Regions from separate parts of the Micromonospora sp. NPDC047620 genome, predicted to be linked through region 2. Evidence: riboswitches for the same ligand, from Rfam matches in the RefSeq annotation. Region 2 holds a riboswitch; each other region holds the start of a gene.
What was found. Region 2 has a riboswitch for cobalamin ahead of ACGF5C_RS07225 (ABC transporter substrate-binding protein). Riboswitches for the same ligand answer to the same signal wherever they lie in the genome.

Region 1: linked by a shared signal. The riboswitch ahead of cobN (cobaltochelatase subunit CobN) and the one ahead of ACGF5C_RS07225 (ABC transporter substrate-binding protein) in region 2 are both predicted to bind cobalamin.
Region 3: linked by a shared signal. The riboswitch ahead of bluB (5,6-dimethylbenzimidazole synthase) and the one ahead of ACGF5C_RS07225 (ABC transporter substrate-binding protein) in region 2 are both predicted to bind cobalamin.

What each region holds. Positions count from the first base shown of each region.
Region 1 is NZ_JBIDDG010000006.1:144,621-154,649, forward strand. It holds gene ACGF5C_RS09275 (LacI family DNA-binding transcriptional regulator) at 1-1, opposite strand, end outside; gene ACGF5C_RS09280 (MFS transporter) at 161-1,366, shown strand; gene ACGF5C_RS09285 (hypothetical protein) at 1,460-1,795, shown strand; gene ACGF5C_RS09290 (MBL fold metallo-hydrolase) at 1,815-2,534, opposite strand; gene ACGF5C_RS09295 (MFS transporter) at 2,722-3,972, shown strand; gene ACGF5C_RS09300 (serine hydrolase domain-containing protein) at 4,063-5,511, opposite strand; gene ACGF5C_RS09305 (sensor histidine kinase) at 5,620-6,771, shown strand; gene ACGF5C_RS09310 (response regulator) at 6,764-7,420, shown strand; cobalamin riboswitch at 7,532-7,661, shown strand; gene cobN (cobaltochelatase subunit CobN) at 8,028-10,029, shown strand, end outside.
Region 2 is NZ_JBIDDG010000005.1:22,545-32,573, forward strand. It holds gene ACGF5C_RS07215 (ABC transporter ATP-binding protein) at 1-449, opposite strand, end outside; gene ACGF5C_RS07220 (FecCD family ABC transporter permease) at 449-1,633, opposite strand; gene ACGF5C_RS07225 (ABC transporter substrate-binding protein) at 1,639-2,649, opposite strand; cobalamin riboswitch at 2,678-2,861, opposite strand; gene ACGF5C_RS07230 (ABC transporter ATP-binding protein) at 2,947-3,660, opposite strand; gene ACGF5C_RS07235 (ABC transporter ATP-binding protein) at 3,657-4,715, opposite strand; gene ACGF5C_RS07240 (ABC transporter permease) at 4,712-5,581, opposite strand; gene ACGF5C_RS07245 (ABC transporter permease) at 5,574-6,611, opposite strand; gene ACGF5C_RS07250 (ABC transporter substrate-binding protein) at 6,581-8,173, opposite strand; gene ACGF5C_RS07255 (hypothetical protein) at 8,631-9,872, opposite strand.
Region 3 is NZ_JBIDDG010000047.1:493-10,521, forward strand. It holds gene ACGF5C_RS32500 (Rieske 2Fe-2S domain-containing protein) at 1-508, opposite strand, end outside; partial or broken gene bluB (5,6-dimethylbenzimidazole synthase) at 776-1,404, opposite strand; cobalamin riboswitch at 1,441-1,641, opposite strand; gene ACGF5C_RS32510 (DMT family transporter) at 1,845-2,762, shown strand; gene ACGF5C_RS32515 (crotonase/enoyl-CoA hydratase family protein) at 2,804-3,565, shown strand; gene ACGF5C_RS32520 (dihydrolipoyl dehydrogenase family protein) at 3,589-5,055, opposite strand; gene ACGF5C_RS32525 (serine hydrolase domain-containing protein) at 5,147-6,211, shown strand; gene ACGF5C_RS32530 (phytoene/squalene synthase family protein) at 6,330-7,268, opposite strand; gene ACGF5C_RS32535 (polyprenyl synthetase family protein) at 7,334-8,485, shown strand; gene crtI (phytoene desaturase family protein) at 8,485-9,993, shown strand; gene idi (isopentenyl-diphosphate Delta-isomerase) at 10,028-10,029, shown strand, end outside.

The sequences.
Region 1 (10,029 bases), on a different contig from region 2:
TACCTGTCCTCCCCGTGGTCGCCGTCCCCGGCGCGGACGGTCGATGCGCATCATCTCCCTCGCGGGTCGGCGACGGTAAGAGGGTGGGAAGGCGTTGTCCTGGCAGCGCTCTCAGGTGTGGGATCGTGCGGCAGACCGCCCGAGGCGAGAGGACGCCACCGTGAGCCGCACCACCGCCCCGCCCGCCGCGCCGACCCCGGCCGTACCGCGGGCGGTGCTGGCCGCCCGCACCGGCGTGGCGGTCGTGTTCGCGCTCAACGGCCTGGCCGTCGCCTCCTGGTTCTCCCGGGTGCCCGCCGTCCGGGACGCGCTCGGGTTCAGCGCCGGCCGGCTCGGGCTGCTCCTGCTCGCCATGTCCGTCGGCGCGCTGCTCGCGATGCCCACCGCCGGCCTGGTGGCCCAGCGGCTCGGGACGGCCCGCACGGTGGCGCTGTCCACCCTGCTCGTCGCGGCCGGACTGACCGTGGCCGGGGCCGCCGGCCTCGCCGAGTCCCCGGTCGGGGTCGCGGTGGGCCTGTGCGCCCTCGGCTACGGCTCCGGCGCCTGCGACGTCGCGATGAACGTGGAGGGCGCGGCGGTCGAGCGGCGGCTGGGGCGTACGGTCATGCCCCGCTTCCACGCCGCGTGGAGCCTCGGTTCCGTGGCCGGCGCCGGGCTCGGCGCCGGGGCCGCCCGCCTCGGCGCGCCGGTCGCCGCCCACCTCGCGGCGGTGGCGGCGGTGGTGCTGCTCGGCACGCTGCTGGCCGTCCGGTCGTTCCTGCCGGCCGCCGGGTCCGGGACCGCACCGGCCGCCCGCCGGCGCGATCTGCTCGCCGCCTGGCGGGAGCCGCGCACCCTGCTCGTCGGCGTGCTGGTGCTGGTGGCGGCGTTCGTCGAGGGCAGCGCCAACGACTGGCTGGCTGTCGCCTTCATCGACGGACACGGCCTCAGCGAGGCGGCCGGGGCGGCCGTGTTCGGGGTCTTCGTCGTCGGCATGACCCTCGGCCGCACGGCGGGCACCGTCGCGCTGGACCGATGGGGGCGGGTGCCGGTGCTGTCCGGCGCGATCCTGCTCGCCACGGTCGGCGCGGCCGTGGCGGTGCTCGCCGGCTCCGGGCCGGTGGCGGTCGTCGGCGTCGCGCTCTGGGGAATCGGCGCGTCGCTCGGCTTCCCGGTGGGGATGAGCGCGGCGGCCGACGACGAGGACCGCGCGCCGGCGCGCGTCAGCGTGGTCGCCGTGATCGGCTACACGGCGTTCCTCGCCGGTCCGCCGCTGCTCGGCCTGCTCGGCGACCGCGTCGGCACGCTGCGCGCCCTGCTCGTGGTGCCGCTGTTGCTGCTGCCCACCCTCGCCCTGGTGCCGGCCACCCGCCCGCCGTCGCGCTGACACGGCATCCCCGCAGGGCACTCACACCCGGCTCGCAGCCGCCTCCCAGGAAGCGGTGCTGCACTGGGAGGACGCCGAGGAGAGGAGCGGGGGATGGGCTGGTTCAGTCGACGGTCGCGCGGCACCGACGCGGCCCCCACGAAGCTCGACCGCGAGGCGACCCGCGAGGACCTGGCCGCGCTGGAGGCGTTCGTCACCAGCCGCCGGGGCGTCGAGTTCTACCTGGAACCGGAGACCACGGCGACCGACACCACCGTGGTGGCGATCGCCCACGACGGCGAGTGGATTCGCCGCCGCACCGGCTCGCCGCGCGCCGCCGGGTCGATCGCCCGCAAGCACGCAGTGCCGCTGTACGAGGCCGCCCGCACCGGCTACCCGGAGCGGATGCGGGCCTGGAACCGGGCCCACCCGGAGCGCCGCGTCCGCTGAACGTGGCGCCGCCGCGGCGTCACCGCGCGGCGGCGACCGCAGCGCGTGCCTCGTCCAGCGTCATCGGCGGCTGGTGGCTCGCGACGTACCAGTGAACGTCGTCGGCCAGCAGTCGGCTTACCAGGGTGAGGTCGGGCCGGTCCTCGGGGGTGCGCAGGTGCGCCGGCGGCGGATAGAAGCAGTCGCCGAGCAGCAACACGCCCGAGTCCGGCACCGCCACCACCGTCGAGTCCGGCGCGTGGGCGCCCCCGACGTGCCGCACCCGCACGCCGACCGGCAGGTCCAACTCGTCGGTGAAGGTCCGGGTCGGCGGCAGCACCGCGAAGCCGTCCCACGAGTCGACCGCCAGCGCCCGGGCCCGGAAACTCGGGCCGAGCCGCGGATTCGCCCGCACCTGCTCCCGCAGGTACCGATGGCTCCACGGCCGGGCCGCCTCCGCACGCAGCAGCCGCTCGCCGGCGACGTGGCCGACGATCTCCACGCCGGGCCAGGCGCAGGCGCCCCACACGTGGTCCCAGTGGTGGTGCGTGTAGACCAGCCAGCGGGGCGGGGGCAACCCGGCGGCAGCCAGCGCGGACCGGATCTCCCGGGCGTGCGCGGGGCTCTGCCCTGCGTCGACCAGCACGCTGCCCCGATCGTCGGCGACCAGGGCGACGCCGGCCTGGACGGCTTCCGGGTCCGGATCACCCGGGCAGAGCCAGACCCGACCGGCGAGGTGCTGAAACGTTACGGTGGCCATGGCGCACAACCCTCCTGGACTCCGGACAACGCGTCGGACTGGCGCCCGATCGTAGGTGCTGGAGGCTCGGCGGCTGTCCCTAGGTCAGGAGCGCGCGTCCTGCCCGTCCGTGCCGGGCAGCTGTCGTCGGCCGCCCCTGCCCGGCGGCGCCATCCGGGGGGACGGGGCGGGCGGTAGGGTGTCCGGCATGGCTGACCGGTCGTCGGCCCTGGGCCGTCCCTTCTGGACATTCTGGAGCGCCGCCGCCTTGGCCAACCTGGGCGACGGCATTCGCGTGGCGGCGTTCCCGCTCCTCGCCGCCGCGCTGAGCGACGACCCGGTGGCGGTGGCCGCCGTGGCCGCGGCGCAGTTCCTGCCCTGGTTGGTCACCGGCCTGTTCGCCGGAGCGCTCGCCGACCGCAGGGCAGCCCGGGAGATCATCGCCGCCGCCGACGTGGGCCGGGTCCTGGTCCTGTCGACGTTGGCCCTGGCCGTCGCGACGGCCAGGGCGCCGATCGGCCTCGTTGTCGTCGCCGCGTTCCTGCTCGGCGTCGGCGAGACCCTGCGCGACACCGCCGCCCAGACCGCCGTGCCCCGGCTGGTGGACGACGCGCAGCTGGAGAAGGCCAACGGTCGTCTCGTGGCGGGCGAGATCGTGGGCAACGAGTTCGTCGGCCCGCCGGTCGGCGCGCTGCTGTTCGTCGCGGGCGCGGCACTGCCGTTCGCCGTCAACGGTGCCTCCCTCGCGTTGGCCGTCATGCTCGTGCTGTCCCTGCCGCTGACCCTCGCCCGCCCGGCCCCGGAGCGGTCGGGAGCCGGTGCCGGCGAGCCGTCCGGCGGCGCGGCCGTCCCCGCCCGGGACGGGGCGCTCGCCGGGCTGCGGTGGCTGGCCCGGCAGTCAGTCCTCCGTACGCTCGTGCTCGTCGGCGCGGCCGTCGCCGCCGCGGACAGCGCCTGGTTCGCGATCTTCGTGCTGTACGCGCGGGACAGCCTCGGCCTCGGCGCGCTCGGCTTCGGCCTGCTGCTGGCCACCGGCGCGGGCGGCGGCCTCGCCGGCTCCCTCGTCGCCGACCGGCTGATCGCCCGCTTCCGGCACCGGCACGTGCTGACGTGGTCGATGGCGGTCACCGCCGGAGCGCCGGCGCTCCTGGTCGTCGCGCCGCACCGGGTCGCCGCCGTGGTCGTTGTCGTCAGCACCAGCGCGGCGTTCGCCGTCCTCAACGTGGCCGCGCTGTCGCTGCGGCAGCGCCTCGTGCCCGGCGACCTGCTCGGCCGGGTGGTCGCCGCCTCCCGGGTCCTCACCTACGGCTGCACCGCGCTGGGGGCGCTCGCCGGTGGCGCGCTGGCCGCCGGCCTGGGCCTGGACGCGCCGTTCCTGCTCAGCGGCGCCGTCGCGGTGGCCGCGACCGTCGCCTGGAACGTCGCGTCCCGGCCCTCCGCGCCGGCCGACCCGGCCTGACGGAGGCGTTGGCCCTCACCGCCCCGGCGACCCGCGAGCGAGAGCCGCCGGGCGCGAGCAGTCGGCTCACCGGCAGGATCGTGCCTGTCGTCAGCCGCGCCCGTGACGTCCGAGTCGGACGAGCCGGGCCACGAGGACGGCGACGCAGCCGAGCGTCGCGGTGGCCAGCAGCACCATGAACGTCGGATAGATGTACGCCACCTGGATCCAGGCGACGTCGCGACCCCGGTAGAGCCAACCGACCACCCGGTGGATCGAGGCGAGCAGCACCAGCGGCGCGACCAGCGGAAGCAGCCGCACCAGCGTCCAGGGGCGTACCGCCCGGCCGGTGGCCCAGCGGCGTGACCGGAGCACGCCCCGGCCGGCGAGTGCGGCGGAGGCGACCGCCAGCACCAGCAGCACGGCGTCGACGACCACGAGCGGCGTGCCCGCCGAGGGCGCCGGCGTGCCCTCGATCAGCGCGACGAGCCGCTCGGCGAGGGCCGACGCGTGGCCGTACGCCAGTCCGGTGTTCGCCATGACCGCGACCCCGTGGCCGGACGCGGGCAGCAGCGCCTGGTACGACGTCGAGGTGAACAGGTCACCGCTGTGCGCGATCATCGGCGCCCCCGACCCGGTCGTCTCCACGAACCAGCCGAGGGCGTAGGAGCTGGAGACCGCGGACGGGCGGTGCAGCGTGGCGAGGCCCGCCGGGGAGACGACCGCCGCGCCGTCCGGACCGCGACCCTGGTTGCCCTGCGCGATCAGCCACGCCGCCATGTCGCGCGCCGAGCTGAGCACCCCGCCGGAGCCGTTGCCGAAGGCCGGCGGCTCGGGCAGGGCGACCGGCTCGCCGAGGATCACGAGGTGGCCGCGCGCGCTCGACGGCAGGTCAGCGGCCACGTCGAGGGTGCGACTGTCGGTCATGCCGAGCGGGGCGAAGACCCGCTTCCGCAGGTACTCGTCGAACGGCAGCCCGCTGACCACCTCGACGAGTCGCGCGGCCACCTGGAAGTTCGGGTTGTGGTACTCCCACCTCGTGCCGGGGGCGGCGGCCAACCGGGCCGTACGCATCCCCGCGACGGCCTCCCGCAGCGAACCCGGCTGCGGCCTGCTGAACGCGGGGAACGTCGTGTCCGACATCCCGGAGGTCTGGTCGAGCAGCTGCCGCACGGTGATCCGGGCCGCCCGGGGGTCGGCCATAGTGAACTCCGGCAGGTGCCGGTGGACCGGCCCGTCGAGTTCCACCCGGCCCGCCTCGACCAGCTGCATCACGGCGAGGGCGGTGAACGACTTGCTCACCGACGCCACGGCCATCGGGGTGTGTGCCGTGATCGGGTCACCGGCGGGGGTGTGGCCGTACCCGGCGGCGTGCACCACCTCGGTCCCCCGGGTGACGGCCACCGCGACGCCGGGCAGCCCGGTGGCGTCGCGGTACTGGCGGACGGCGGCGTCGACGGCGGCGGCGTCGATCCCGACCGGCGGCGCGGCCGGGGCTGCCGGGGCAGGCGACGCGGCGAGCGCCACCGTACCGGCCAGGACGAGGAGTCGCGTGATCATGGTCGGAGTCTCGGCCGGTCGGGGACCCCGCACATCGGATCGTGGTCCGAACCCGGGATCGGACCGTGGTCCGACGCCCGGCGGCCGGCCGGTGGATACGGTGGTCCGGTGGTCACCTCGGGGCGGCTCGGGCTGCGGCAGTTGACGGCGTTCGACGCGCTGGTGGGCGTCGCCCTCGTGCTCCTCACGGTGCTCCGGACGCCCGGTGCCCCGGTGCTCGCCTGTGGCCTGGCGGTGCTGTTCGGGGCCCCGCTCGCCGTCCGCCGGCGCTGGCCGGCGCCGGTGCTCGCCGTCGTGGTGCTGGCGGGGGCGGTGGCGGTCGCCGTCGGGGTGGCCGGCGACGCGGTGGTGTTCGCGGTCGCGTTCGCGCTCTATCCGGTCGCGCTGGCCACCTCCACCCGGGACGGCGTGGCGGCGCTCGTCGTGGTGCTGGCCGCCCTCACCGCCGCGGGGCTGGCGGGCGGCACGGTCCCCGGGCTGCCGATCGTTTCGAGCCGGGCGGGGGAGGAGTCGTTCGCCACCACGCCGGTCCCGGTCCTGCTCTACGCCGCGACCGTCGTCGCCGCTTCGTGGACGCTCGCCCGCGCGGTGAGCGCCCGTCGACGTCACGTCACCCAACTCGCCGCGTCGCGCGCCGACCAGGCGGTGGCCGAGGAACGGTTGCGCATCGCCCGGGACATCCACGACGTGGTCGGGCACAGCCTCAGCCTGATCGCCATGAAGGCGGCCGTCGCCAACCACCTCGCGGACAGCCATCCCGAGCAGGGCCGGGCCGCCCTGGGCGCGATCGAGCGGGTCAGCCGGAGCGCGCTCGACGACATCCGGGTCGTGCTCGGCGCCCTGCGCGACCCGGCCGACACCGCGCCGAGCTTCACCGAACTCGACCGGCTGGTGGAGGACGTCCGCGCCGCCGGCGTCACCGTCGACGTCGACCGGGCGGCCGACCTGTCGCGGGTGCCGGCGGCCGTGCAGGCCTCGGCGTACCGCATCGTGCAGGAGGCGCTGACCAACGTGCTGCGTCACGCCGGCCCGACCCGCTGCCGGCTCGCCGTGGCGGTCGAGCCCGGGATGCTGGCCGTCGCCGTCGTCGACGACGGGGGGTCGGGGCGCGCCGTCGGGCCGCCCGGCCACGGGCTGCGGGGCATGCGCGAGCGTGCCGTGATGCACGGCGGCACCCTGGCGACCGGCGTCGAGCCTGGTGGCGGCTTTGCCGTCCGCGCCCGGCTGCCGTTCACCCCGGCGGTGTCGGACGATGGGTGAGCCCGTACGCGTGCTCCTGGCCGACGACGACGTCCTGCTGCGCGGCACCCTCCGGCTGCTGGTCGACGCCACCCCGGGAATGACCGTGGTGGCCGAGGCGGGCACCGGGCGGGCGGCCGTCGAGCTCGCGAGGACGCACGCGCCCGAGGTGGTCCTGATGGACGTCCGGATGCCCGAGATGGACGGCATCGCCGCCACCGAGCAGGTCACCGCCGGCCGGGACGCGCCCCGGGTGCTCGTCCTCACCACCTTCGACCTCGACGACTACGTGTACCGGGCGCTGCGGGCCGGGGCGAGCGCCTTCCTGCTCAAGGACACGTCCCCCGTACGGCTGCTCGACGCGATCAGGGTGGTCGCCGCGGGCGAGGCGCTGCTGGCCCCCAGCGTCACCCGTCGGCTCATCGCCGAGTTCACCCGGATGCCGGCGGCCCGACGGGCGCCGGGACGGCTCGACGGGGTGACCCCACGGGAGCGGGAGGTGTTGACGTTGATCACCCGTGGGATGTCCAACACCGAGATCGAGCAGCACCTGCACCTCAGCCGGGGCACCGTCAAGACGCACATCGGCCGGTTGATGACGAAGCTGGCCGTCCGCGACCGGGCGCAACTGGTGATCGCGGGCTACGAGTCGGGGCTCGCCGACCGGTGAGGTGACGTCGACCGTCGTGAACGCCGCGCCGGCCCGGCGGGTCGGCGTCCGATCCCGCCGCGTTGACCCGGGGACCGGGGGTGTGGCAGCATTCGCGGCCTGACGGCAGTGAAGGAAGCCGGTGTGATTCCGGCGCGGTCCCGCCACTGTCACCGGGGAGCGATCCCCCCTCGTGAGTCACGGCCGTGCGTGCGCGGTTGGAAGACCGGGGGTGAGCGTCGATCCGGGAGCCAGGATACTTCGGCCGTCGGGAGTGACCCCAGGGCGTGGACACCCGAGGAGGACCCGATGACGCACCGCGTCTCCGCCATCGACGATCATCGTCGCACCGTGCCCGGCCGCGACAGCGCGCCGGCGAGCAGCCGCATCTCCGCAGCCCCGTCCGGCCGCCGCGCCGCGCGTCCGGCCGGCCGTGGTGTGCCCGCCCCCGGTCGCCCCGCAGCGGTCGGACGCGTCGCCCGTCCCTGACGCCCGCACCGCGCCGCCCGACCCCGCCGGTCCGCCGGTGAGCCGCTTCCCGGCCCGCCGTACCCGCTGAACCGCGCCCATCCCTCGTACCGCCCGATCGTCCTCGCGTCGATCCGGGTGTCACTCTCCGGAGCCGTCCGTGCGCATCCTGCTGCTGTCCACCGCCGACACCGACCTGCTCGCCGCCCGCGCCAGCGGCGCCGACTACCGCCTCGCCAACCCCGCCCGGGTCGCCGCCGACGCCGTGCCCGCGCTGCTCGACGGCGTGGGCCTCGCGGTCGTACGCCTGCTCGGCGGCCGGCAGGCGTGGCCGGACGGGCTCGCCACGGTGCTGGCCTCCGGCGTGCCCACGGTCGTGCTCAGCGGCGAGGCCCTGCCGGACGCGGAGCTGATGGCGGCCTCCACCGTCCCCGCCGGAGTGGCCACCCAGGCGCTGGCCTACCTGGTCGAGGGCGGCCCCGGGAACCTCGCCCAGCTCGCCCGGTTCCTCTCCGACACGGTGCTGCTCACCGGCGAGGGGTTCGCCCCGCCCGCGCCCACCCCGACGTACGGCGTCCACGGCGACCGTCCCGTGCGGCCCGACCGGCCGACCGTCGGGATCGTCTTCTACCGGGCGCACGCCCTCGCCGGCAACACCGGCTTCGTCGACGCCCTCGCCGACGCCGTCGACGCGGCCGGCGGCAACCCGCTGCCGATCTTCTGCGGTTCGTTGCGCGGCCTCACCGCCGGCGCGGGACCGCTCGGGCTCTTCGGCCGCTGCGACGCCCTGCTGGTCACCGTGCTCGCCGCCGGCGGCACGGTCGCCGCCGACGCCTCCGGCGGGGGCGACGAGGACGCCTGGGACGTGGGTGCGCTCGCCGCCCTCGACGTGCCGGTGATCCAGGCGCTCTGCCTCACCAGCACCCGCGAGCAGTGGGCCGGCAGCGACGCCGGACTGTCCCCGCTGGACGCCGCGATGCAGGTGGCCATCCCCGAGTTCGACGGCCGGATCGTCACCGTGCCATTCTCGTTCAAGCGGATCGACGCCGACGGACTCTCCAGCTACGTCGCCGACCCGGAGCGGGCCGCCCGGGTGGCCGGCATCGCCGTGCGGCACGCCCGGCTGCGGCACGTGCCCAACGCCGACAAGCGGCTCGCGGTCGTGCTCAGCTCCTACCCGACGAAGCACTCCCGGGTCGGCAACGCCGTCGGCCTGGACACCCCGGCCTCGGCGGTCCGGCTGCTCGCCGCCCTCGCCGAGGCCGGCTACCACCTCGGCGACGCCCCGGTGCCCGACGACGGGGACGCGCTCATCCACGCCCTCATCGCCGCCGGGGGACACGACGTCGAGTGGCTCACCCCGGAACAGCTCGCCGCCGCCGAGGCCCGGGTGCCCGGGGCGACGTACCGGCGCTGGTTCGACGAGGCGCCGGCGGAGCTGCGGGAGCGGATGCTCGCCCACTGGGGGGAGCCGCCCGGCGGGCTCTACACCGACGGCGGCGACATCGTGCTGGCCGGGCTGCGCTTCGGCAACGTGGTGCTGCTGATCCAGCCGCCGCGCGGCTTCGGCGAGAACCCGATCGCCATCTACCACGACCCGGACCTGCCGCCCAGCCACCACTACCTGGCCGCGTACCGCTGGCTGGCCGCGCCCGCCAGCGACGGCGGCTTCGGCGCGGACGCGGTGGTGCACCTGGGCAAGCACGGCACCCTGGAGTGGCTGCCCGGCAAGGGCCTCGGGCTGGCCGCCGACTGCGCCCCCGACGCCGTCCTCGGTGACCTGCCGCTGGTCTACCCGTTCATCGTCAACGACCCCGGCGAGGGCACCCAGGCCAAGCGCCGTGCGCACGCCGTCGTCGTCGACCACCTGGTGCCGCCGATGGCCCGCGCCGAGACGTACGGCGACCTGGCGAAGCTGGAGCAACTCCTCGACGAGTACGCCACCGTGCAGGCGCTCGACCCCGCCAAGGTGCCCACGGTGCAGGCGCAGATCTGGGCCCTGGTGCGCGCCGCGGAGCTGCACCACGACCTGCACGCCGAGGACATGCCGGCCGCCGAGGACTTCGACGACTTCGTGCTGCACCTCGACGGGTACCTCTGCGAGGTCAAGGATGTGCAGATCCGCGACGGCCTGCACATCCTCGCCGCCGCGCCCACCGGCG
Region 2 (10,029 bases):
CGGGCCAGCTGGACCCGCTGCCGTTCGCCGCCGGAGAGGGTGTGCCAGCGGCGGTCGGCGTACCCGTCGAGGTCCACCCGGGCCAGCGCGTCGGCCGCGGCGGCACGGTCGGCGTCGCTGTCCGACCATCGCGAGCGGCGGTGCGGGGTACGGCCGAGCAGCACCACCTCCTCGACGGTGAGGTCCAGGTCGGTGTCGGCGTGCTGGGCGAGCAGCGCGGCGCGGCGGGCCAGCGCCGCGCGGGGCAGGGTGGCGACGTCGTCGCCGCCGACGGTGACCCGCCCGCTGTCGGGCGCGGCGAGCCGGGCGACGATCCGTAGCAGGGTGGTCTTGCCGCAGCCGTTGGGGCCGAGCAGCCCGACGAGGCTGCCCGCCGGCACGGCGCAGGTGACGTCGTCGAGGATCCGCCGGGCCGCGACGGCCCAGGACACGCCGGTGACGGTGAGCATCAGTCGCCCGCCTTCCGGCGCCCGGCCCACCGTCCCCGGAGTCGCCGCGACTCTGCCGGCCGCGCCCGGTGCAGCAGGACCACGAAGGCGGGCACCCCGAGCAGCGCCGTCAGCACGCCCACCGGCAGTTCCCGGGGCGCGAACAGGGTCCGCGCGGCGGTGTCCACCCAGACCATGAAGATCGCGCCGGCGAGGACGACGACGGGCAGCAGCCGCCGGTGGTCCGCGCCGGTGAGGAACCGGGCGGCGTGCGGCAGGATCAGCCCGACGAAACCCACCGCGCCGCTGACGGCGACCAGCGCCGCGGTGAGCAGCGCGGTGGCGACCAGCAGCAGCCACCGGACCCGGGCGACGGGCACGCCGAGGGTCTCGGCGGCGTCCTCGCCGAAGGCGAAGGCGTTGAGCGTGCGGGCGTACGCCGCCACGAGGGCGAGCACGGCGGCCAGCACCGGCACCACCCAGGCCAGGGCGGCCCAGTCGACGCGCGCCAGCGATCCGGAGAGCCAGAAGGTGATGCTCTGCGTGGCGTGCGGGTCGGCGACCCAGACGATGACGAACGACGTCGCCGCCCCGCACAGCTGCGCGACGGCGACCCCGGCCAGCACCACCCGGGTGGGCGCCAGCGCGGCCCGCCGGCCGGCCACCGCCGCCACGACGGCGAACGCGGCCAGCGCGCCGGTGAAGGCGCCCCCGGTGAGCGCCGCGACCCCGCCGCCGACGCCGAGGACGAGCACCGCGACCGCGCCGAGCGACGCCCCGGAGGAGACCCCGAGCAGGTACGGGTCGGCCAGCGGGTTGCGGGTGACGGTCTGCGTCACCGCCCCGACGGCCGCCAGCCCGGCGCCCACCACCGCGGCGCCGAGCACCCGGGGCAGGCGCAGCCGCCAGACGATGTGCTCGCGCAGCAGCGGCACGTCGGCGTGGGCCAGGCCCAGGCGGTCGGCCACGACGGCCCAGACCGTCGACACGGGGATGTCGGCAGGCCCGACGGTGACGGCCGCCCCGATCGACACGACCAGACCCGCCAGCAACGTGACCAGCAGCGCGACCGTGCCGGCGGGACGGATGGGCCGGCCGCGCCGGACCCCGGGGGCGGTGGCGCCGGGATCCGCGCCGGCCCGACCGCGCACGGCGAGACGGCGCGCCACGGCGAGACGCCGGGCCACGGCGGTACGGCGCGCCACGGCGGTCAGCGGCCCGCTCCGTCGGGAAGCCGCGCCATCCCCGCGGCTAGCGCCTCGACGCCGAGCACCGCCCGCACCCCGGCGGTGGTGGACGAGAACGGGATGACGACGAACCGCTGCCCGGCCACCGCGGGCAGGTCCTTGAGGGTGGGGTGCCGGGCCAGGAACGCCTTCTTCGCGGCGGCCGGGTCCCAGGTCGCGTCGACAAGCACGATCGCGTCGGGGTCGCGCGCGACGGCGCTCTCCCAACTGGTGTCGGCCCAGCCGCCGGTGAGGTCGCCGAAGGCGTTGCCGACCCCGACCGCCGACATGATCATGTTGGGGCTGCCGCAGCAGGCGCCCACGCTCGGGGCTTCGGTGCCGGCGTCCCACCAGAGCACGGAGACGTCCCGCGTGCCGTCGAGCCTGGCGGCAGCGGCAGCGATCCGGGCACGGTGGTCGGCGATGAGCCTCTCGGCCCGCGCCGGCACCCCGAAGACGGCCGCGACGTCCCGGATCTCGGCGAACACGTCCTCGACGGTGAGCTTCCCGGGCCGGTGCGGCTTCGGGCACCCGGCGGGTGAGAGGTAGGTGCCGATGCCGAGCCCCGCCAGGGCGGCCCGGTCACCGACGCCCTCGTCGCCGAAGGCACTGTGGAACGAGGCGTAGACGAAGTCCGGCGCCGCCTCCAGGAGTTTCTCCTTCGCCGGGTACTTCCCGGACAGCACGGGCACCGAGGCGTACGCGGCGGCGTGCTCCGGCAGGATCGCGTCGTCCAGGTAGGCCGTGCCGGCCATGCGGTCGGCCAGGCCGAGCGCCAGCATGATCTCGGTGGCGGGCTGGTTCAGGGTGACCGCCCGCTGGGGCGGGGCGGCGACGGTGACCGGCGTGCCGCAGTTGGTCAGGGTGGCCGGCGCGCCGGGGGACGCCGGGGCGGGGTCGTCGTCCGTGGCGCAGGCGCCGAGCAGGACGAGGAGGACGGACAGGGGCGCGGCTACGCGCCGGGACAGGGTGGACCGCACAGCGCGCACGCGCATCGGGACCGCCTTCCAGCACCTCGTGGACGGGTCATCGCAGTGCCGTGGCCGGTCTCCTGGCTGACGGGAGGTGCGTCCGTGGCCGGCCTTCCCAGGCGTGCGACACGCCCAGTGACCTCTGACGACGAGGGCCGCGGACTTCCCGATCACAGTGGCGAGGGCCGCACCGGTCTTCCACCGGCTTCCCGAACACCACGGCAGCGTCACCCTAGCCTGCACCCGGCCCCGAATGCCACGGTGACGAATGCCATGGAGCGGCCTTACTCGCCACTGTGGACGGTGCGGCGCGCGGGCGGTTCACGCTCCCGGCGGGGGCGGGAGGTCGACGACCCGGGTCGCCCAGCGGGCCATCAGAGCCGGGTCGTGGGTGATCAGCAGGACCCCGGCGCCGCGCTGTCGCTGGTAGTCGGTGATGACGGCGGCGAGGTGGGCCTGGGTGGAGGCGTCGAGCATGGCGGTGGCCTCGTCGCAGAGCAGGTAGGCCGGCCGGTGCACGAGCGCCCGGGCGAGGCAGGCCCGTTGCAACTGCCCGTCGCTGACCGCGTGCGGGCGGCGGGCGAGCAGGTCCGTGGTGAGGCCGACAAGGTCGGCCAGCTCGGCCGCGCGGGCCCTGGCCTGCTCGGCCGGTACGCCGGTCGCGCGGAGCGGTTCGGCGACGATGTCCGCGAGGCTGAGCCGCGGGTCGGTGGCGGCGCGTGGGCTCTGGAACAGGATCGCGACGCGGGTACGGACGGCCGCCGGCAGCCGGTGGCGGACTCCGGCGACCCGGTGGCCGTCGAGGGTGACGTGCCCGGCGTCGGGGGCGTGCAGCAGGGCGAGTACCCGGGCCAGGGTGGATTTGCCGCTGCCCGAGGGCCCGTGCAGCCCGACCGTCTCGCCGGGGGCGACGTGCAGGTCGACGCGGTCGAGGACGCGCTGCCGACCGTAGGCGACGGTGACCTGGTGGGCGGCGAGCGCGGTGGCGGTCGCCTCCGGTCCGAGGTGTTGACGGGTGGCCGTGGTCGTGGTCATGCCGGCGCTCCGACGGGCAGCGGGTGGTGGCAGGCGACCTGGCCGGAGCCGTCCACGACCGGGGTGGGCGGCGTGCGGCAGGTGTCGGTGGCGCGGTCGCAGCGCGGGGCGAAGGCGCAGCCGGCGGGCAGGTCGGTGAGCATCGGCGGGTGGCCGGGCACGGGGCGGAACGCCCGCTCTGGCAGGGCGTCGAGCAGGCCGGCGGTGTAGGGGTGGGCGGGCGCGGCGAACAGCGCCTCGGTGGGCCGGCGCTCGACGACCCGGCTGGCGTACATGACGGCGACGGTGTCGGCGACACGGCGGGCGGCGGTCAGGTCGTGGGTGATGAGCAGGACGGCGTTGCCGGCGTCGCAGCGGTGGCGCAACAGGTCGAGGGTGTGGTCGACCAGGGGCCGGTCGAGGCCCGTGGTGGGTTCGTCGGCGAGCAGCAGCGGCGGGTCGGGGGCGAGCGCGAGGGCGGTGGCCAGGCGTTGCGCCATGCCGCCGGACAGCTCGTGGGGGTAGCGGTCGAGGTCGGCGGGGTCGAGCCCGACGTCGGCGGCGACCCGCTCGGCCACCGAGGGCGCGTCGCGGCGGACGTGCCCGTGGGCGCGCAGGGTCTCCGCCAGCAGCCGCCGGCCGGTGCGTACGGGGGTCAGCGCGGTGGCGGGGCTCTGCGGCACCAGCCCGACCGCGCGGCCGCGTACGGCGCGGGCGAGGTGGCGCTCGGTGCAGCCGATCAGGTCGACCTGGTCCCCGCCGGGCGGGCGCAGCCGGGCGTGGCCCGAGACGGTGGCGTTGCCGGGGAGCAGGCCGAGCAGGGCGTGGGCGAGCACGGACTTGCCGCAGCCGGACTCCCCCACCACGGCCACCAGTTCGCCGGGGTGGACGGTCAGGCGCAGGTCGGTGACGGCCCGCACCACGGCGTCGCGGAGCTGGAAGCGGACGGTCAGCCCGTCGACCTCCAGCAGGGCGGGACGAGGACCGGTGGCGGCGGTGCCGGCCGTGCCGGGCGTGGCGTCGCCGGTGGCGGCGGTGCCGGCCGTGACGGTGCGGGGCTCGCGGCTGGTGGTCAAAGGTTCAGCTCCGCTCGTACGCGCGGGTCGAGGCGGTCGCGCCACCGGCCGGTGAGGGTGGCCAGGGCCAGCGTGACGACGACGAGGAGCAGGCCGGGGACGAGGCTGGCCCACCAGGCGCCGGTGAGCAGGGACCGCTGCCCGTCGTTGATCATGTTGCCGATGGAGGCCAGGTGCGGGGGCAGGCCGAGACCGAGGAAGGACAGCGCGGTCTCGTGCCAGACGGCGTGCGGCACCATCAGCGTGGTGGCCAGGGCCAGCCGGGGCGACACGTGCGGGAGCAGGTGCCGGGTGATCACCCGCGCGCGGCTGGCGCCGCCGGCGATCGCGGCGTCGACGAACGGCCGGGTGCGCAGGCTGAGCAGCTCGGAGCGGACGATGCGGGCGGTGGACAGCCAGTGCGTCAGCCCGATCGACACGATCACCGCGCCGAGGCTGGGGCGCAGCATCGCGACGATGAAGATGCCCAGCAGCAGGTGCGGCAGCGCCGCGATGGTGTCGACCACCCGCATCAGCGCCCGGTCGACCCAGCCGCCGAGGGTGCCGGCGACCGCCCCGACGAAGCCACCGATCACGGTCGCCACCAGCGCGGCGACCGCGCCGACGAGCAGGGAGACACGCAGGCCGTAGAGGCCGCGGTGGGCCACGTCGCGGCCCAGGTCGTCGGTGCCGGCCGGGTGCGCGGCCGAGGGCGCGAGCCGGGTACGCGCCAGGTCGACGGCGCTCTCGTCGAGCGGCCAGAGGACGGGGGCGAGCAGGCAGGCGGCGACCGCGCCGACGAGCACGGCCCAGGCGACGGCGGTACCGGCGCGGCCGGCACGCGGCTTCGGCCGCCGGACGCGGGCGGGGCGGGCGAGGTCAGTCATCGAGGCGTACCCGGGGATCGGCGGCGGAGTAGGCGAGGTCGGTGGCCAGGTTCGCGGCCAGCACCACGACGGTGGTGGCGAGGGTGGTCGCGGCCAGCAGCGGGAAGTCGCTGCCCAGCGCGCCCTGCACCGTCACCGCGCCGAGACCGGGCAGGGAGAACACGGTCTCGACCAGGACGGCGCCCCCGATCAGCTCCGGCAGGTGGGTGCCGACGAGGGTGAGGAACGGCAGCAGCGCGGTGCGCAGGGCGTGGCCGAACAGGACGGTGCGGCCGGGCAGGCCCCGGGCCCGGGCCGCGAGGACGTGGTCGTCGCGGAGGCTCTCGGCGACGGCGTCGCGGATGAACAGGACGAACCACGGCGCCTGGGCGACCGCCAGCACCGTCACCGGCAGGACCAGGTGCCGGGCCACGTCGGCGGGGTCGGTGGTGGTGGCGGTGACGTCGGTGAGCCCGCCCGCCGGCAGCCAGCCGAGGGTCAGGGCGAACAGGGCGATCGCGGCCAACCCGATCCAGAAGACCGGCATGGACTGCACCGCGTACGCGCCGGCGCGCAGCGCCCGGTCGAACCAGCCGCCGCGCCGGTACGCGGCCAGGGTGCCCAGCAGCAGGCTCGCCACGAGGACGAGGGCGAGGGCGGCGCCGACGAGCAGCAGGGTCCAGCCGGCGCGGGCGGCCAGCACGGAGGTGACGGGTTCGTGCCGGCTGGTCGACCAGCCCAGGTCACCCTGGAGCAGGTTGCCCACCCAGCGGAGGTACTGCACCGGCAGCGGGTCGTCGACCCCCCAGTTGGCGCGGATCTGCGCCAGGTTCTCCTCGCTGGTGGTGAACGCCGCCGCGCCCGCGTACTGGTGGGCGGGGTCGATCGGCGAGGCCGCGCCGAGGGCGAACATGCCGACGCTGGTGGCGGCGAGGATCGGCACGGCCACCAGCAGACGCCGGCGGACCACGGCACCGACTCCCGCCAGCCGTCGGCGGCGGGCGCGGGTGGCCGGTGCGGTCACTTCCTCGTCCAGGTGTGGATGTTCCACCAGAGGCTGTTGGCCACGTCGTGCTCGTGCGGCTCCACCCGCGGCGTCACCCCGGCGAGGCCGTCCTTCACCACGTAGGTGTGCTTGAGGTAGGTGAGGAACACCCACGGCAGGTCGGTGGCGAGCTGCTTCTGGAACGTGGCGTACGCGGCCTTGCGGGTGGCCGGGTCGGCGTTGTCGCGGGCGTCCTGCAACGCCTTGTCCACGACGGCGGACCGGTAGGAGCCGGGGTTGAAGAAGCCCTGGCCGGCGAAGTCGGAGCGGAACAGCTTGTAGGAGAGGAAGTCCGGGTCGTACGGGGTGCCGAAGCCCATGACCACCGCGTCGTGCTTCATCCGGGGGGTGATCGCGTCCCAGGTCAGGCCCTCCGGGGTGATCTCGATGCCGACCTTCTTCGCGTCGGCGGTCACCGCGAGGGCGAGTTCCTTGCGCAGGCTGTCGGTGGCCGGGTACATCAGCGCGAAGGCCGCCCGCCGGCCGTCCTTCGCGCGGATGCCGTCCGGGCCCGGCTTCCATCCGGCGGCGTCGAGGGCGGCGGTCGCGGCGGCCGGGTCGGCGGCGGGCTTGCCGACGATCGACGGCTCGGCGAACTCCGACGACGGCGGGACCGGCCCGAATGCCGGCTCACCCGCTCCGCCGAGCAGGCCGGTGACCATCGCCGCGCGGTCCGTCGCCGCGTTCAGCGCCCGCCGCACCGCCGGGTCGCCGGTGACCGGGTTGCCCATCGGCAGCACCACGCCCCGGTAGTCGGCGGTGGGCACCCGCTCCACCCGGTGGCCGGCCAGCCCGTCGAAACCGGCGGCGAGCTTCGGCGCCAGCTCCGCCGCGTCGAACTCGCCCGCCCGCATCCGCTGCGCGCGGACGTTGTCGTCGGGGACGAACGCGACCACGACGCCGGAATTGGCGGGCTTGCCGCCCCAGTACTTCTCGTTGGCCGCGAGCACGAGCCGGTCGCCCGGCGTCCACGACGTCACCCGGTACGGGCCGGTGCCCACCGGCCTGCGGTTGAACTCGGCCTTGTTGACGTCCTGCCCGGCCAGCGCCTTGGCCGGCACGATGCCCAGCGCCAGCCGCTGCGGGAACGGCGCGTAGGCGTACTTCAGGGAGAACACCACGGTCGACGGGTCCGGCGCCGTGACCGAGGCGAGCATGTCGAGGTCGGAGCGGAGCGTGGAGTCGACCTTCGGGTCCAGCACCGCCTGGTAGGTGAAGACCACGTCCTGGGCGGTCAGGGGGCTGCCGTCGTGGAACAGCACCCCGTCGCGCAGCTTCACGGTGACGGTCCTGCCGTCCGCCGACATGGCCGGCAACTCCCGCGCCAACGCCGGCACCAACTGGTTGCGCGCGTCGCGTTCGACCAGCCCGTCGAAGATCAGCGAGCCGCCGTCGACCCCGTAGTTGAGCACGGGGTTCAACGCCTCCGGCTCCCCCGCCGTCGCCACGACGAGGGTGTCGGCCGCGCCGGGGCCCGTCGACGTGCTCGTCGGGGACGAGCAGCCCGCCCCGGCCAGGACAGCGCCGACGGCCATCGCCGCCACCCGCACGGACACCGGCGTACCCATCAGATGCTCCCCGGTCTGTTCGTCGCACGACCCCGGCGTTCGCCACGCCGGGGTCCTGAGGTGGGCCGACCGTGACCGCGGCGTATGGCGTGCGGCTTGGCCGGCGGCGGGCCGGACCAGCGCCGCGCGGCGGGGGCGTCCCGCCGCGCGGTCAGATGATCTCCAGTGCCGCTGCCGCCAGCATTCCGCAATTGCCAAGAATGTGCAAGAAGGGATCCGGGGCCGCCCGGGAACGGCCCTCCGCCCGTGGCGGGGCACTCCTGGCATCCGCCGGGTCGCGGGTGGGCGCCCGCCGGTGGTTCAGGCGGTCGGCAGGGCCGTCACCCAGCTCTGCCAGGCGTGCTCGGCGCGGGCCGGATCCTGGTCGGTTGCGAAGACATGGTGGCCGAGGACCGGGGCGTCTCCGCGCTCGGCGCCGGAAAGCCGCAGCCAGCCGGCCAGGGTGGGCGGGCGCGCGTCAGGAACCGCTCGGCGGGCAGAGGAGCCGGTCCAGCAGGGGCAGCCGGAGGACGTCCAGACAGAGGTCGACCGCGGCGGGCTCCGACGCCGGCGGCGCGGTGGTCGGGGCCGGCGCCGGGGCGACCGGCGCCGTGGTCGTCGGCGCCGGGGCGGCAGGGGGCGGGGCGGCAGGCGGGGCCGGGACGGGGGCCGGCGGCGGGGCGGGCGCCGTACCCCTCGCCGGGGCGGCCGGCGGAACGGGGCCGCCCGTGCTCACCACGTCCTGCCGCACGACCGGCACCCGCGTTCCCGCGGCGCGGGCCCGGGGAACCGCCGTCCCGCCGGCACCCGGCCCGACCTCCTCCGGCACCACCGGCTCCTCGGCAGTGGTCGTGGTGACGGTCGGCACCGCCGTCACGGCGGGAAGACTCCCGGCGCCGTCCGCCCGGTACGACGGGCCGGGCTGCTCCGACCCGAACGTGCCGGCGGTCAGCATCGCGTACGCCAGCGTGGCGACGGCGGCGGCGAGCGCCGTCCGGCGATCGGGGCGCAGCGCGGTCAGCGGGGCCCGGCCCGGCACGGCCGGCGCCGGCGGGACCGGCCGCGCGTGCTGGTGGGCGGCCAGCACGGCGTCGAGCTGCGCGACGACGGCGGCGCGCCCCCCGGTGGCGACGGCGAGGGCGAGGGCGAGGTAGAAGCGGAAGTTCACCGTGGCGGTGGCCGGCACCCGCAGCCCGGCGAGCCGACTGCCGTCGGTGGTGTGCAGCAGGGTGAGCGGGACGTCGGGGTGGTGCGCGGCCCCGAGCATGTCCGCGTACGCCCACTCGCGCCGCCCCGCGCGGCCGGCGAAGGCCACCCGGCGGTTGGTCACGACGGCCGGGCCCGCGTCGACGACCCGGAGCCCCTTCGGCAGCGTGCGGCCCGTCGCCGCGACCTCGGCCGTGGCGACCGTCAGCCCCGGCGCGGGCAGCCCGGGCACGTGCCGGGCCTCCGCCTCGACCAGCTCCGCGGCCGGCAGCACCCGGAACACGACCTCGCCGTCGCCGAGGTCCACCGGCAGGCCGGTACGCGGCTGCGCGTACCCGAGGAAACCGGCGGCCTCGATCCGCAGCCGGATCAGGTGGTCGTTGCGCCGGCGCCAGCCCTCGACCTCGGCGTCGTACGCGCGCGACCGCCGCCCGCTCTCACGCTCTGCCCACCTGACCCGCCAGGCCGGCCAGGCCCCCGCCGCCGGGATCACGATGTTGGTGCGTGGTTCCACCGTCACGCCCGGTACAACCGCCCGCCTTTCGTCCAGGACACGCACGGTGGTCGATACTTCCTATTGTTCCGATAGGTGGCGGTGTGCGAACCGCAGGGCTGCGGCTGCGATCCGGCGACCGGACGGAAACCACGTCCTGCTCGCTGAGCTTGAGTCC
Region 3 (10,029 bases), on a different contig from region 2:
GCAGCTCGGAGATGCTCTGGTTGACCTGCGCACCCTGCTTGTACGCCAGGTGCCCGCCGATGTACGCCCCCATGCTCGCGGCACTGAGCCCGAAAAAGCCGAGCGTACGGCCGAGGTTGTGCCGGCCGGTCATCCGGGCCGCCACGGAGCCGGCGTAGAACAGCAGGCCGACGCTGTTGGAGGCGGCGTGGACCAGGCCGATCCGGCGCTGGTCTCGGGCGAGGGCCGCCCAGTCGTTGAGCCCGGCGATCGCGGCCGGCAGGGCGCTGACGGTGCCCACCACGCACAGCGTGGTGGCGGCGCGGCGCTGCCCCGGCATCAGGTCCAGCACGGCCGTGCTGAGCCACGCGCCGACCGGCACCTGCACCATCGCCGGGTGCAGCGGGTGCCCCAGCCAGACGCCGTGCAGCAGGTCGCGGACGCGCCTTGGGCGGAGGGTGGCCTGGACGGCCCACTGCAACCGGTCGCCGATCCGGTCCAGCGCGGAGGCCTGCTCGATCTTCGTCATGAGTGCTCGCACCCGTACCGACTTCCCGGCAGGAGCGACCGCAAACCGGTATCCGGTGACGGATCGGCAGCGGTGCGTGACGAGGGTTCTGTCGGCCCGGAACCGGGCGCGCCCCCGGCCGGATGGGGCCCGCCATCGGTGGTGGCGCGAGCACGGGGTTGCCCGCGCTCCCGGCCTTCCGCGATGGTGAGATCAGACGAGGTTTCTGCCGGCCCGGAACCGGGCGCGCCCCGGCCGGATGGGGCCCGCCCTTCCGCGGTGGTGAGGTCAGCGGGCCGGCGGCGTCCAGCGGTCGTGGTGGATCGCCTCGGCCAGCGGGCGCTTCTGCCGCCAGCCGTGCCGGGCCAGGTCGGGCACGGCCTCGAAGTGGGTGACCGGCCCGAGGCAGAGCCACGCCACCGGCCGTACGCCGTCGGGGATGCCGAGCAGCTCGGCCAGCCAGGGCTCCCGGTAGAACGACACCCACCCGACGCCGAGCCCTCGGCGGTGGCGGCCAGCCAGAGGTTCTGGATGGCGAGGCAGGCCGAGTAGAGCCCGGTGTCGGCGATGGCGTGCCGCCCGAGCACGGCGGGGCCGCCGCGGGCCGGGTCGTAGGTGACCACCACGGACAGGGTGGACTCCAGCACCCCGTCGATCTTGATGCGGGCGAACCGCTCGGCCGCCTCCCCGTCCAGGGTGGCGGCGAAGGTGTCCCGCTCGGTCTGGACGTGCTCGTGGAACCGGCGCCGCAGCTCGGGGTCGCGGACGAGGACGAAGTCCCAGGGCTGGGAGTAGCCGACGCTCGGCGCGGCGTGTGCCGCGGTCAGGACGCGGTGCAGCGTCTCGTCGGGCACCGGCGCCCCGGTGAACTGGCCGCGGACGTCCCGGCGGCGATGGATGACGTCGTAGAGATCCAAGGCAGGCTCCCGCTGCGCTCGGCCCACGCTCCGGGCGTGGGCACCTGACCGCGAGGCCGGTCTTCGGACTCCCGGATCGACGCCTGGCCGTCCGCCTTCCCGGCCCGGACGGGCCAGTGGCTGCGCTCTCGCGCGTGGACGGTGGCTCCCCGGTCACCGCGGCGGGCCCGTGCCGGATTCGCACCGGCTTCCCGATTCTCCCCGCTCGCGCGGGGCACCTCACATGATCGTGCCGCCCGGCATGCTAGCGCCGCGCCACCCGGACCCGCCGCCCCGCGCGAAAGGGCCCCCAGGTTGGCTAGGCCGTCGACCGCCCGGCCGGACCCACCAAGGGCCGGGCCGCCGCCCGGATCCACCGCCCCGGCCCGCCGGCAGGACCCGCCGGCCGGGGGGTGGAAATCCGGTCGCGGGCCGCGCCGTCCGCGACCACTGTGGTCCGGGTGTACGCACTCGCCTCCCGCCCGCTGCCGGCCGGCCACCCGGCGGCCCGACTGACCGTCGCCCTCGGCCGACCCCGGGCCGTGCCGCCACCGCTGCTGATGCTGCTGGGCATGCTCTCCACCCAGGTCGGCGCGGCCGTCGCCAAGCAACTCTTCGGCAGCACCAGCGCCGGCGGTACGACCACGCTGCGGCTCGGCTTCGCCGCGCTGATCCTGCTGCTCGTGGCCCGGCCCGGGCTGCGGCTGGGCTGGCGCGCCGCCGGCCTGGTCGGGGCGTTCGGGCTCACCCTGGCGCTGATGAACCTCGCCTTCTACGCGGCGCTGCACCGGGTGCCGCTCGGCGTGGCGGTCACCATCGGTTTCGCGGGGCCGCTGCTGGTGTCGCTCGCCGGCAGCCGCCGGCCCGCCGACGTGGCGTGGGCGGTCCTGGCGGGCGGCGGGGTGCTGCTGATCAGCGGGCTCGGCGGGACCGGGGTGGACCGGGTGGGTCTGCTGCTGTGCGTCGCCATCGCGGTCGGCTGGGCCGGGTACGTGCTGCTCGGCAAGGCGGTCAGCGCCCGCGTGCCGGGCAGCCGGGGCCTCGCGCTGGGAATGGCCGTCGCCGCGCTCGCCGTACTGCCGTTCGGGGTCGCCGGCAGCGGCACGGCGCTGCTCGACCCGTGGACCCTCGTGCTGGGCGTCGTGGTGGCACTGCTGTCGTCGGTGCTGCCGTACTCGGCCGAACTGGCCGCGCTGCGCCGGATGCCGGCCCGGGTCTTCGCGATCCTGCTCAGCCTGGAGCCGGCGATCGGCGCGCTGGTCGGGCTGGTGCTGCTCGGCGAGCTGCTGGCCTGGCCGCAGGCGGCCGGGGTGGCGTGCGTGGTCGGCGCCGCGCTGGGCGCGACCCTGGTCCGTCCCCGCGCCGCGAAGGCGCGCTGACGCCCCTGGCGCCGCCGGCACCACCGGGGCATGCTGTGCCGATGGGCGTACGCGTCGAGCACGACGGGCCGGTGACCACGGTGATCCTGGACCGCCCGGCGGCCCGCAACGCGGTCGACGGGCCCACGGCCCGGGCCCTGGCCGACGCGTTCCGCGCCTTCGAGGCCGACCCCGACGCGGCGGTGGCCGTGCTCTGGGGCGCCGGCGGCACGTTCTGCGCGGGGGCCGACCTGAAGGCGATCGGCACCCCGAGCGGCAACCGGGTCGAGCCAGAGGGGGACGGCCCGATGGGCCCGACCCGGATGACGCTCGGCAAGCCGGTGATCGCCGCGATCTCCGGTCACGCCGTGGCCGGCGGGTTGGAGCTGGCGCTCTGGTGCGACCTGCGGGTCGCCGAGTCCGACGCGGTCCTCGGGGTGTTCTGCCGGCGCTGGGGGGTGCCGCTGATCGACGGGGGGACGGTCCGGCTGCCCCGGCTGATCGGCGAGAGCCGGGCGATGGACCTGATCCTCACCGGCCGGCCGGTGCCGGCCGAGGAGGCGTACGCGATGGGGCTGGTGAACCGGCTGGTCGCCCCGGGTGAGGCGCGGGCGGCGGCCGAGCGGCTGGCGGCCGAGATCGCCCGGCACCCGCAGACCTGCCTGCGCAACGACCGGGCCGCCGTGCTGGCCGGCGCCGGCCAGCCGGAGCCGGCGGCGCTGGCGACCGAGCTGGCGTACGGGATGGACTCGCTCGCCGCCGACGCGGCGGCCGGGGCGGCCCGGTTCGCCGCCGGCGCCGGGCGGCACGGCACTGCCGTCTAGCGCAGGCGCGGCAGCGCGACCGGCTAGCGCAGGTGCCGCAGCGCGTCCTCGATGGCCCGGTGGAACGTCGGGTAGGCGTAGATCATGTGCCGGAGCCGGGCCAGCGGCACGGCCGCGTGCACCGCCACCACCAGCCCGGAGAGCACCTCGCCGCCAGCCGGCCCGACCGACGTCGCGCCGATCAGCACGCCCTGGTCGGCGTCGGCGACCAGCTTGACGAAGCCCTCGTTGCCGCTCCGATGGATCCAGCCACGCGCCGACGACGGCAGCTCGGCGAGGCCGACCTGCACGTTGATCCCGCGCTCGCGGGCCTGCCGTTCGGTGAGGCCGACCGCGCCGATCTCGGGGTCGGTGAAGGTGACCCTGGGCAGCGCGCGGTAGTCGGCGCGCGGCACCGCGCCGGCAGGGGCGCCCGGCCCGGTGGTGCCGGACGCGCTGACCGCGCCGCCCGTCACGCGGGCGGTGCCGCTGGCGTCCGGCCCGCCGTCGGCCCGCCGGGCGCAATCGAGCACGTCGGCGACGACGATCCCCGCCTGGTACATGGCGACGTGGGTGAACGCGCCCTCCCCGGTGACGTCGCCGACCGCCCACATCCCGTCGGTGACGCGCAGCCGGTCGTCGACGGCCAGGTACCGCTGGCCGGCGTCCACCCCGACGGTGTCCAGGCCCAACTCGTCGAGGTGGGCCCGGCGGCCGGTCACCACCAGCAGCCGCTGCCCGGTGAACTCCGCCCCGTCGGCCCCGTGCAGCGTGAAGCCGCGCCCGTCGTGGCGGACCCGCTCCGCCCGTACGCCGGTGTGGATCTTCACCCCGTCGGCGCGTAGCGCGGCGGCGGCCACCTCGGACGCCTCCGGCTCCTCGACCGCGAGCACCCGGTCCGCCGCCTCGACGACGGTGACGCGGACGCCGAACCGGGCGAACACCTGGGCCAGTTCCAGGCCGATCGCGCCGCCGCCCAGCACCAGCAGCGACTCCGGCAACTCCTCGACTTCGATCGCCTGGCGGTTGGTCCAGTACGGCGTGTCGGCCAGCCCGTCGACCGGCGGCACGGACGGTTTGGTGCCGGTGCCGAGCACGATTCCGTGCCGGGCCTGGAAGACCCGCTCGCCGACCCGGACCCGGCCGGGGCCGTCGAGGCGGGCGCTGCCCCGGACGAATCGGCCGCCCTTGCCGGTGAACCGTTCCACGGCGACCGTGTCGTCCCAGGTGTCGGTGGCCTCCTCGCGGATCCGCTTCGCCACGGGCGCCCAGTCGGGCCGGACCTGGGCGGTCCCGGCGAGCCCGTCGACCCGGCGCGCCTCGGCGATCGCGTTGGCCGCCCTGATCATCATCTTGCTCGGGATGCATCCCCAGTAGGGGCACTCCCCGCCGACCAGGTCCCGCTCGACGCCGACGACGGTCAGCCCGGCCTCGGCGAGCCGCCCGGCCACCTCCTCGCCGCCGACCCCGAGCCCGACCACGACCACGTCCACCAGTTCCGGCTCCGCCATCCCGCCAGCATTCCGCACCGCCCGGTCTCCGACCACCCGGCCGGCGCGATATTCGCTGCCCGGGTGGTCGTCGGCCGCCTACGGTGGCCGGATGCGCGCCCGCTTCACCGCCGTCCACGACTGTTTCGCCGACCTGCTCGCCACCGGCCGGGAGACCGGGGCCGGCCTGGCGGTCTGGTACGACGGGGAGCCGGTCGTCGACATCGTCGGCGGGGAACGGTCGCCGGGGCGGCCGTGGCTGCCGGAGACGCCGGTGAACGTCTACTCGGTCGGCAAGCCCGTCGCCGCGCTCTGCCTCCTGATGCTGGTCGACCGGGGCCGGCTCGACCTGGACGACCCGGTCGCCGCCCACTGGCCCGACTTCCGCACCCCGGCCACCGTCCGGCAGGTGCTCACGCACACCGCCGGGCTGCCGGCCTTCCCGGTGCCCCGGCCCGCCGCCGCGATCGCCGACTGGGGCCTGCTCTGCGCCGACCTCGCCGCCGCCGAGCCGGAGTGGCCGCCGGGGTCCGTCGCGGGCGAGCACGCCTGGACGTACGGGCATCTGGTGGGCGAGCTGGTGCGGCGGGTCGACGGGCGGTCGGTGGGGCGCTTCCTGGCCGAGGAGATCGCCGGGCCGTGGCGGCTGGACCTCGGCTTCGGCCTCGGCGAGGCGGACCGGCGGCGCTGCGCCGAGCTGCGGTACGGCGACCCGGGGTGGCCGGACCGGGTGGCCGGTGAGCCGGGCTCGCTCTGGGCGCGGGCGCTGGACAACCCGCCCGGCGGACGGGACCTGGCGGTGGTGAACAGCCCGCTCTGGCGGGGTGCGGAGGTGCCGGCGGTCAACCTGCACTCGACGGCGGGCGCCCTGGCCCGGCTCTACGCGGGCCTGCTCGCCGGCGGCGTCCTCGACGGCGTGCGCCTGTTCAGCCCGGAGCTGGTGGGCGAGGCGACGCGGGTCCAGTACGACGGCGACGACCTGCTGCTGGGCCGGCGCACCCGGTGGACGCTGGGCATGCAGTGGGAGGAGGACGGAAGCTGGGGCATGGGCGGGATCGGCGGCAGCTCCGCCTGGGCCGACCCCGCGCGCGGCTACACCTTCGCCTACGCCACGTCCCATCTGGCCGACCACGACCGGGTCGACGCCCTGGTGGACGCCCTGCACTCCTGCCTCTGACCCGCCCCGACCGCCTCGGGTGGGCGCGGCCAGAGTGCGGCCGGCGCCGCGGGCGCCCGATCCGGTCCGGGCGCGCCGCCGGCCCGGGGTGCGACCGCCGGAGCCGGATGGCAAACGGTCACGGGCTCGGCACGGGGACCGGGGCGGGCGCCCGGGCGGGCCCGGGGATCACCACGGGCGTGCCGGCCGGGGTGAGGAGCGCGCGGGCGGCCACCGCCAGCCGGCGGCGGCGCGGCACCAGCGCCCGGCCGGCGAAGACGTCGTAGTCCTGCGCGGCCACTTCGTCGAGGATGCCGCCGTAGAGCGCGTACGCGGTGCGTATGCACGCCTGCGAGGCGGGCGCGAGCAGCGTGATCCCGGGTGCCGCGGCGGCGTAGTGCGCCTGGGCGCGGCCCACCTCGTACGCGATCAGCTCCCGGATCCGGGGCGTGGCGCGCCCCCGGGCGCGGGCCTCGGTCAGCTCCTCGCGGGTGACGCCGAACAGGGCGAGGTCGTCGTCGGGCAGGTACGTCCGCCCGCGCTCCAGATCCTCGCCGATGTCCCGGATGAAGTTGGTGAGCTGGAAGGCGAAGCCGAGCTGGCGCGCCGGCTCGCGGGCCGCGGCCGGGTCGGAGCTGCCCAGGATCGGCAGCATCATCGTGCCGATGACGGCCGCCGAGCCCTCCATGTAGTCGAGCAGGTGGTCGTAGGTGCGGTACGAGGTGACCGTCAGGTCCATCGCCATGCTCTTGAGGAACGACGCGAAGTCGTCCCGGTCGAGATCGAAGACGGCGATGGTGTGCAGCACGGCCGGGAGCAGCGGGTCGTCGACCGGCTGTCCGTGCAGCCCGGCGACGAAGCGGCCGGCCCAGTCGTCGAGCCGCGCCGCGCGCTCGGCCGGGGACAACTCCTCGGTCCGGTCGACGATCTCGTCGGCGTAGCGGGTGAACCCGTAGAGGGCGTGCACGTGCCGCCGTTTCCAGGCGGGCAGCAGCCGGGTCGCGAGATAGTAGGTGCGGCCGTGGCGTCTGTGCAGCGCACGACAACGGTCATAGGCAGCGGTGAGATCCGTGTCCACCGGCCCTCCTCAAGTATCGACGCACCAATCGACGCAAGACGTAACCCTAGGGTACGCTCGGCCGCATGGCCAACGACGCAGTTGCCGGCAACACCCTCCGCGTCACGCCGGCAGGCCCGGGGGACGGGGACGACCTCGTCGGCGCGGTCCTGGCCGCGTACACGAGGGATCTGGTCACGGCGGTGGACCGCACCCTGGCCGATTTCCTGGCCGCCGAGGTCGCCGCGCTGGCCGAGATCGACGCGGCGATGGGCCGTTTCGCCGCGACGGCGCGCGACAGCGTGCTGGCCGGCGGCAAGCGGGTCCGGCCGACGTTCGCCTACTGGGGCTGGCGCGGCGCGGGGAGCGCGGAGCCGCTGCCGGCCGTGCTGCCGGCGTTCGCCGCCCTGGAGTTGCTGCACACCTTCGCCCTCGTGCACGACGACGTGATGGACGCCTCCGCCACTCGACGCGGCCGGCCGACCGTGCAGGTGGCGCAGGCCGCCCAGCACGCCGCCGCCGGGCACCGGGGCGACCCGCGTCGGTTCGGCGAGGCGGTCGCGGTGCTGGTCGGCGACCTCTGCATGGTGTGGGCCGACCGGCTCCTCGCGCACGCCGCCCTGCCGCCGGCCCGGCTGCTCCACGTCCGCCGCTGCTACGACCAGATGCGGGTGGAGACGATCGCCGGGCAGTACCTCGACGTGCTCGGCGAGAGCGACGCGGCGAACTGGTCGGTCGACCGCGCGCTGCGGGTCGCCCGCTACAAGACCGCGAGCTACACGGTGCAGCAGCCGCTGCTCTTCGGCGCCTGCCTGGCCGGCGTCGACACGGACGCCCCGCTGATCGCCGCGTACACCCGCTACGGGCTCGCGGTCGGCGAGGCGTTCCAGCTCTGCGACGACCTGCTCGGCGTCTACGGCGACCCGTCGGCCACCGGCAAGCCGGCCGGCGACGACCTGCGCACCGGCAAGCCGACCGCGCTGCTCATGCTCGCCCGGCAGCTCGCCACGCCGGCTCAGCGGCGCGCGCTGGACCGGGTCGGCGACGGGGTGACGGACGGGGATATCGCCCGGCTCGCCGGCGTGGTCGCCGACACCGGCGCGGTGGACCGGGTCGAGCGCATGATCTCCGACCGGGTCGCCGAGGCGCTCGCCGCGCTCGACGCCGCGTCGATCGACGGGACGGCGCGCACCGCGCTGGCCGGTCTCGCCACCGCCGCCACCAACCGGCGGGCGTGATGGGCAACTTCGCACAGGGAGGTGGTCGCGTGCGCACCGTGCACGGGCGTACAGACCGGGTGGTGGTGGTCGGCGCCGGCCTGGGTGGGCTGGCCTGCGCACTGCACCTGGCGGGCAGCGGCCGACAGGTGACCGTGCTGGAGCGCGAGCCGGTGCCGGGCGGCCGGGCCGGCCGGCTCGGCGTCGACGGCTACGAGTTCGACACCGGCCCCACCGTGCTCACCATGCCGGACCTGATCGCCGAGGCGCTCGGCGCGGTGGGCGAGGAGTTGGACGACTGGCTCGACCTGACCCCGCTCGACCCGGCCTACCGGGCCTACTACCCCGACGGGTCGACGCTGGACGTCATCACCGACACCACCCGGATGGCCGCCGAGATCGCCCGGGTCTGCGGCCCCCGCGAGGCCGACGGCTACCTGCGTTTCGTCGACTACGCCCGGAAGCTCTGGCAGTGGGAGCGCGCCGACTTCATCGAGCGCAACCTGGACGCGCCCACCGACCTGCTCACCGGCAACCTCGTGAGGCTGCTGGCGGGCGGTGCCTTCCGCCGGCTCCAGACGAAGATCAACCAGTTCTTCCGCGACCCGCGTACCCAGCGGATCTTCTCCTTCCAGGCGATGTACGCCGGCCTCGCCCCGCACGACGCCCTGGCCATCTACGCGGTCATCGCATACCTCGACTCGGTGGCCGGGGTCTACTTCCCGCGCGGCGGCATCCACACGGTCTCCCGGGGCATGGCCGGCGCCGCCGAGAAACACGGCGTGCAGATCCGGTACGACACCACGGTGACCCGGGTGGAGACCGCGAACGGCCGGGCCACCGGCGTGCTGACCGCCGACGGGGAGCTGATCCCGGCCGACGTGGTGGTACTCAACCCCGACCTGCCGGTCGCCTACCGCGACCTGCTGCCGCCGACCCGCCCCCGCAGGCTCACCTACTCGCCGTCCTGCGTGGTCCTGCACGTGGGATCCCGGCAGGGATATGGGAGGATCGCCCACCACAACATCCACTTTGGACGGTCCTGGAAGGGCACCTTCGATGAGGTCATCCGGCGCGGCGAGCTGATGAGCGACCCGTCTCTGCTGGTGACCAACCCGAGCCGGACGGATCCGTCGGTCGCGCCCGCCGGACGGCACACCTACTACGTGCTCGCGCCGGTGCCCAACCTCCACCGGGCGCCGTTCGACTGGCGGGGCGACCTCACCGACCGCTACGCCGACCAGCTCGTCGGGACCCTGGAGGAGCGCGGCTACGTCGGCTTCGGCGCGGGCGTCGAGGTGCTGCGGGCCGTCACCCCGGCCGAGTGGGCCGAGCAGGGGATGGCCGCCGGCACCCCGTTCGCCGCCGCGCACAGCCTCTTCCAGACCGGCCCGTTCCGCCCGTCGAACCTGCACCGGACGCTGCCGAACGTGGTCTTCGTCGGCTCGGGCACCCAGCCCGGCGTCGGCGTGCCGATGGTGCTCATCTCCGGCAAGCTCGCCGCCAGCCGCATCACCGGGGAATCCTGATGACCCTCGCCCGCACACCCGAAAGGCACCTGCCGT